Anaerosoma tenue: one gene and its partner. Each later gene encodes a partner of the first gene's protein in a complex. Links are inferred from orthologs where the notes say so. Each region holds a gene or a part of one and is shown on either strand. Other genes may lie near its edges. The genes, in order: rpsG and tig.

The links.
Region 2: the proteins of rpsG (region 1) and tig are in contact, whole or in part, in a crystal structure (PDB 3GTY), measured with the Thermotoga maritima proteins. The link is inferred for Anaerosoma tenue from one-to-one orthologs. Residues at the interface, in WP_004081843.1 of Thermotoga maritima: Lys34, Lys52, Lys55, Glu59, Arg62, Gln63, Glu66, Asn67, Lys69, Val71, Arg95, Ala109, Lys110, Lys111, Gly112, Arg113, Pro114, Glu117, Glu121, Ile124, Ala125, Tyr127, Asn128, Asn129, Thr130, Gly131, Lys135, Asp139, Arg142, Met143; in WP_004081061.1 of Thermotoga maritima: Glu122, Val124, Val129, Leu130, Tyr133, Glu188, Gly259, Ile262, Tyr263, Glu266, Ser270, Glu273, Gln274, Glu277, Arg308, Gln311, Ile312, Ser315, Tyr316, Glu325, Arg329, Arg336, Leu363, Phe366, Trp367, Arg373, Leu377, Arg381, Leu384, Glu387.

Annotation. Positions count from the first base shown.
Region 1 is NZ_JALNTY010000003.1:271,780-274,914, forward strand. The notes cover bases 319-3,135. They hold rpsG (30S ribosomal protein S7), read right to left. Parts: upstream 2,054-3,135; coding sequence 1,583-2,053; downstream 319-1,582. Other genes in these bases: fusA (elongation factor G), read right to left, coding at 319-1,548; rpsL (30S ribosomal protein S12), read right to left, coding at 2,120-2,491; MSB02_RS09040 (DNA-directed RNA polymerase subunit beta'), read right to left, coding at 2,702-3,135. Outside these bases: more of fusA, read right to left, coding at 1-318.
Region 2 is NZ_JALNTY010000001.1:644,310-647,481, forward strand. The notes cover bases 294-3,147. They hold tig (trigger factor), read right to left. Parts: upstream 2,445-3,147; coding sequence 1,143-2,444; downstream 294-1,142. Other genes in these bases: clpX (ATP-dependent Clp protease ATP-binding subunit ClpX), read right to left, coding at 294-514; clpP (ATP-dependent Clp endopeptidase proteolytic subunit ClpP), read right to left, coding at 523-1,143; MSB02_RS03210 (formate--tetrahydrofolate ligase), read right to left, coding at 2,868-3,147. Also shown: more of clpX, read right to left, coding at 1-293; more of MSB02_RS03210, read right to left, coding at 3,148-3,172. UniProt on the Bacillus subtilis protein: Involved in protein export. Acts as a chaperone by maintaining the newly synthesized protein in an open conformation. Functions as a peptidyl-prolyl cis-trans isomerase.

The DNA of each region.
Region 1 (3,135 bases):
CGTGACATTCAAGATCACGTGACCGTACTGGCCGCGGCCGCCGGTCTGGCGGACGAACTTGCCGTGGACGTCCGTGACCGCCTTGCCAGCCGTCTCGCGGTACGCGACCTGCGGCTTGCCGACGTTCGCCTCGACCTTGAACTCGCGCAGCAGCCGGTCGACGATGATCTCGAGGTGCAACTCACCCATACCCGCGATGATCGTCTGCCCGGTCTCCTCATCGGTGTGCACACGGAAGGTCGGGTCTTCTTCGGCGAGCTTGGCGAGCGCGGCTCCGAGCTTGTCCTGCTCGGCCTTGGTCTTGGGCTCGATGGCGATATCGATGACCGGGTCGGGGAACTCCATCGACTCGAGGAGGACCGGCGCATCCTCGCCGCACAGCGTGTCTCCTGTGGTGGTGTTCTTCAGCCCGACGGCCGCGACGATGTCGCCCGCATACACAGCGTCGACATCCTCACGATGGTTGGCGTGCATCTGGAGAAGGCGCCCGAAACGCTCCTTGTGACCCTTGGTCGCGTTGAGGACGTGCGAGCCTGCGGACATGGTCCCGGAGTACACGCGGAAGAAGGTCAGCTTCCCGACGAAGGGATCGGTCATGACCTTGAACGCCAGAGCGGCGAACGGCTCGTTGTCGTCGGCCTTGCGAACGACTTCCGAGTCGTCGCGGGTCGAGGTGCCCTTGACCGGGGGGATGTCGAGCGGACTCGGCAGGTAGTCGACGATGGCGTCGAGCAGCGCCTGCACGCCCTTGTTCTTGAACGATGCGCCGCACACGACGGGAGTGATGGCGCAGTCGATGGTCGCCGTGCGGATCGCGGCCTTCAGCTCGTCCTTGCTGATCTCCTCGTCGCCGAGGAACTTCTCAAGCAGCGCGTCGTCATACTCCGCTGCCGCCTCCACCAGGTCGTGGCGGCGTAGTTCCGCCTCATCGCGCAACTCGGCGGGGATGTCCTCGATCGTCGGGTTGATGCCCTTGTCGTCCTCGTTGAAGTGGATCGCATGCATCTCGATGAGGTCGATGATGCCGACGAACTCGTCCTCGGCGCCGATCGGCATCTGAAGCAGGACCGGCCTGGTGTCGAGGCGGTCCTTCATCATCTTGATGACGTTGAAGAAATCGGCCCCGGTGCGGTCCATCTTGTTGATGTAGGCCATGCGCGGCACGCCGTAACGGTCCGCCTGGCGCCACACGGTCTCGGACTGGGGCTGCACGCCGCCGACGGCGCAAAACACCGCGACGGTGCCGTCGAGCACGCGGAGCGAGCGCTCCACCTCGACCGTGAAGTCCACGTGGCCGGGCGTATCTATGATCTGGATGCGGTGGTCCTTCCAGAAGCACGTGGTGGCGGCCGACGTGATGGTGATGCCGCGCTCCTGCTCCTGCGCCATCCAGTCCATCGTGGCCGCACCGTCGTGCACCTCGCCGATCTTGTGCGTCCTGCCTGTGTAGAACAGGATGCGCTCGGTCGTCGTGGTCTTACCGGCGTCGATGTGCGCCATGATCCCGATGTTGCGGGTCATGGCCAGCGGTGTCCTCTTCGGTGCCATGTAGTCTACTCGTCCTCTTCCTCTGTCCGTCAGGCTACCAGCGGTAGTGGCTGAACGCGCGGTTCGACTCCGCCATCTTGTACAGGTCCTCGCGCTTCTTCACCGAGGCGCCCAGGCCGTTCGCCGCGTCCATGATCTCGCCGGCCAGCCGCTCGGCCATGGTCTTCTCGCGACGCTTGCGGGCATAACCCACGATCCAGCGGATAGCCAGCGTCGTCGAACGACGGGAGTTGACCTCGATCGGCACCTGATAGGTGGCGCCACCCACGCGCTTGGGCTTCACCTCGAGGGTCGGACGGACGTTGTCCATCGCCTTCTTGAACACGGAGAGCGGGTCCTGACCCATCTTCTGCTCGATGATGTCGAACGCGCCGTAGACGATGCGCTCGGCAAGCGACTTCTTGCCGTCGAGCAGCACCTTGTTGATGAGTTGGGTGACCAACCGGTTGTTGTAGACCGGATCGGCTACCACCTCACGACGCTGTGCGGATGCACGCCTTGGCATTCTTCACTCCTCTGCTCACACGAAGAGTCCGCCCGCAGTGGCAGGCGGACCGACGTAGATACGGTCTTACTTGGGCTTCTTGACCCCGTAACGCGAACGGGCCTGCTCACGCTTGCTGACGCCGGCCGCGTCGAGGGCGCCCCGGATGATCTTGTAGCGGACACCCGGAAGATCCTTCACTCGACCGCCACGCACGAGCACGATCGAATGCTCCTGGAGGTTGTGGCCGATTCCAGGGATGTACGCCGTGACCTCCATCTGGTTGGTCAGACGGACACGGGCGACCTTGCGAAGCGCTGAGTTCGGCTTCTTGGGCGTGGTGGTGTACACGCGCGTGCACACGCCGCGCTTCTGGGGGTTCCCCTTCAGCGCCGGCGTCTTGCTCTTGTCAACGGCCTGGGAACGGCCCTTGCGCACCAGCTGATTGATGGTGGGCACTACTCATCTCCTTCGTCCGAACGTGTCGCGCTGTATCTCACGGCGCCCGTTCCTTGGCGCCGACCGTAGTCGCAACGCGCAACTCTAACAAAGCACCAGGAGCATGTCAAACCACGCACCCGGGCGTATCCCATACTCCACCGCCACTTCGGGCGGACACACACCGGCCCCGGGGTCCCTCTCGGCTCCCGGGGCCGGCGAACGGTATCGCTACTGGTCGTTCCCCTGCGACTCCAGTTTGGCGTGGACGCCGCAGTAGTGGCCTTCCTTCGCCTTGTTGGGACAAGGCGTGCCGTCCACCCTGAAGGCCCGGCACAGGCCGTCGGAGTCGGCGAGCTTCGCGTGGATCCCACAGTACCGCGACCCCTCCTTGGCGGGATGGGTGCACGGGGTTCCGTCACCGAACGTCGCCTCGCACAGCCGCTGATGTGGCTCGTCAGCTGCCGGAGCCGCCTCATCGGGATCGAACACGACGCCCTCGAATCCGCTCACGTCGATGGTCTCCTCGGAGGTGTCGAGATCGAAGTCGGCGAAGAGCGCCTCCGTCTCCTCCTCCGTCAGGCCGCCTTCATCGATGGCGGGTCCGGGCAGCATGGCTTCCAGCTCGAGCAGCTCATCGGGCGCGAACTTGGGTAGCGGGCCGC
Region 2 (3,172 bases), on another replicon or contig:
CATCGAAGTCGGCAGCGGTGATGAGCTTGAGGAGGATGTTCTCGACATCCTCGCCCACGTAGCCCGCCTCCGTGAGCGTGGTGGCGTCGGCGATCGCGAACGGCACCTTCAGGATGCGCGCCAACGTCTGCGCGAGCAGGGTCTTCCCACAACCGGTCGGCCCGAGCAGCAGGATGTTGCTCTTGGCGATCTCGACCTCGTCCTCGCCGACGTCTTCGGTGCGGATGCGCTTGTAGTGGTTGTACACGGCCACGGCAAGGGTCTTCTTGGCCAGATCCTGCCCCACCACGTAGTCGTCGAGCCGCGCGAGGATCTCCTTTGGCGTGGGCAGTTCCTCGTCTTCCGCATGCACGGCCATCGCGTCGGCCTGCTCTTCTTCGACGATCTCGTTGCACAGGTCGATGCACTCGTCGCAGATGTAGACGCCGGGGCCCGCCACCAGCTTGCGCACCTGGTGTTGCGGCTTGCCGCAGAACGAACACACGAGCCGCTGGTTGTCGTCGTGACGCTCCATCAGGTGGTTCAGTCCTCCTTGGGTGACCGCTGCGTGAACACGGCGTCGATGAGACCATACGCCTTGGCTTCCTCGGCGGTCATGATGTTGTCCCGCTCGGTGTCAGCGTGGATCTTCTCCATCGGCTGACCGGTGTGGTGCGCAAGGATGCGATCGAGCGCCTCGCGCATCCGCAGCATCTCCCTGGCCTGGATCTCGATGTCGCTCACCTGGCCCTGCGTGCCGCCCCACGGCTGGTGGATGAGCACGCGGCTGTTGGGCAGCGCGAAACGCTTGCCGGCAGCGCCGGCGGCAAGAAGCACTGCGGCTGCCGACGCACACTGACCGATACAGATCGTGCTCACGTCGGACCGGATGTACTGCATCGTGTCGTACATCGCCAGCGCCGCGGTGACCGAGCCGCCGGGCGAGTTGATGTACAGGTTGATGTCCTTCTCGGGATCCTCGCTCTCAAGGTGCAGCAACTGCGCGATCACGAGATTCGAGACCACGTCGTCGATCTCGGTGCCGAGGAACACGACCCGCTCGTTCAACAGCCGCGAGAAGATGTCGAAGCTGCGCTCTCCACGCGAGGTCTGCTCTACCACGATCGGCACGAGCGAACTCGCAACGGGCTCCTTTGCCGTCATCACTGCTCCTCCTCGATCACTTCGGCGTTGTCCATCAGCCACTTCAGGGCCTTGCGGTGCATGATCTGCTCGCGGACGAGCGGGAGCGCTCCATTCCGCTCGAGGTCCTTGCCGAGCTCCTCGGCGGCCTCCGTGTCCTCGCCCGCGATCTCGCGGACGGTGTCGGCGAGATCGCTCTCTGAAACGCTCATACCCTGCGCGACGAACAGCGCCTCGAGAGCGAGCTCCTCGCGCACACGGCGGTCCGCCTGCTCGCGGAGATCCGTCTGGAGCTGCTCGGGGCTCGTCCCGGTCATCTGCAGGTACTCCTGGGGCGCGATCCCCCGCTGCTCGAGATTCTCGAAGAACTCGCGCATCATCGACGCGGCCCGGATATCGACCATCTCCTCCGGGACGTCTCCGTCCAGGCGGCCGACAAGCTCGGTGAGCGCCGCGCCCTCCACCTCCCGTGCGTGACCGGTCGCCTTCGCGGAATCGAGCTTCTCGCGCACGTCGGCTCGATACTCGTCGAACGTGTCGAAGCCGCCTGCCGTGGCCGCGAACTCGTCATCGAGCTCCGGGAGCACCTTCGTCTTGACCTCGTGCACCTCGATCTCGAAGCGGGCTTGCTTGCCCGCGAACTCCTCGTTGGAGGTGGTGTCGGGGATCTCGAACTCCGCAACGGCGCTGCCACCGGGCGCGGTGCCCACGAGCGCGGCATCGAACTCGGGCGGCATCATGCCGCGACCCAGTTCGTACATGTACTTGTCCACCACGTTGCCCTCGTACGCCTCACCGTCAACGGTGCCCACGAACGAGATCAGCGCGAAGTCGTCCTCGCCGACCGGCGCGTCCACCGACTCCAGCGTGGCGAATCGCTCCCTCACGTGCTCGATCTGCGCATCGACCTCACGGTCGGAGGCCTTCTGCGCGGGGACCGTGACCGTGAACGCGTCCGCACTCGAGAGGGTGAGCTCGGGACGCAAGGTCACCTCGGCGGTGTACGTGTAGTCGCTGCCCGGCTCGATCATGTCGAGCTCGCCGACATCAGGACGTCCCACGGTGCGTATGTCCTCCCGCGAGACGGCCCGGCCATACGAGTCGGACACGATGTCGTCCTGCGCGTCAGCCAGGACCGCTTCACGGCCGACGTGGGTGTCGATCACCGGGCGCGGCGCCTTGCCCGGACGGAAGCCTGGGATGCGCAGCTTCGCGCCGATGGCCGCATACGCATCCGCGATGGCCTTGTCCACATCCGCCGCGGGTACCGTGACCGTGATCTTCGCACGGCCCTCTTCGAGACGCTCAACGCTCGTCTGCAAGGATCCTCCTCAGAATGTCGCTTCCTGCCGGGGCGCCTGCGACGCTCCGTGATGGCTCGGTGTGGTGCGGGCGAGAGGACTCGAACCTCCACGAGTTTCCCCACTGGAACCTAAATCCAGCGCGTCTGCCAGTTCCGCCACGCCCGCATGAAGCCGGATTGCTAAGTGTAGCAAACGCGATACCCCCTCACCAGAAGAGCCGGCCCTATGGGCCGGCTCTCGTGAGGTGTGTATGGTGGGCCGTATAGGGATCGAACCTATGACCTTGGGATTAAGAGTCCCCTGCTCTACCAGCTGAGCTAACGGCCCGAGTGCTCGCATATTGTAACCGCTCGGCTCACGAATGCAAATCCCGTTGAACGACGCGCGTGTGACATCCCGAGGGACGTTCCAGGCTGGCGAGGTCAGCCGCCCGGCCACGCTCTAGGAGAGCCCCGTGACGTTCCCCTCGGCATCGATGTCGATGTGTTCGCCCGCCGGCTTGCCCGGCAGACCAGGCATCGTGGTGATGTCGCCGCAGAGCGCGTACACGAAACCCGCTCCCGCCGAGATACGCACGTCGCGAACGGGCAAGCGCCAGCCCACCGGCGCTCCCTTGAGCTTCGGGTCATGCGACAGCGAGAGGTGCGTCTTGGCCATGCAGACCGGGAAGTCGCACAGCCCCTCGGCGCTGATCCGCTCCATCGCTTTCGATGCTCCGAAGGAGAAGTCGACGCCGGAGGCGCCGT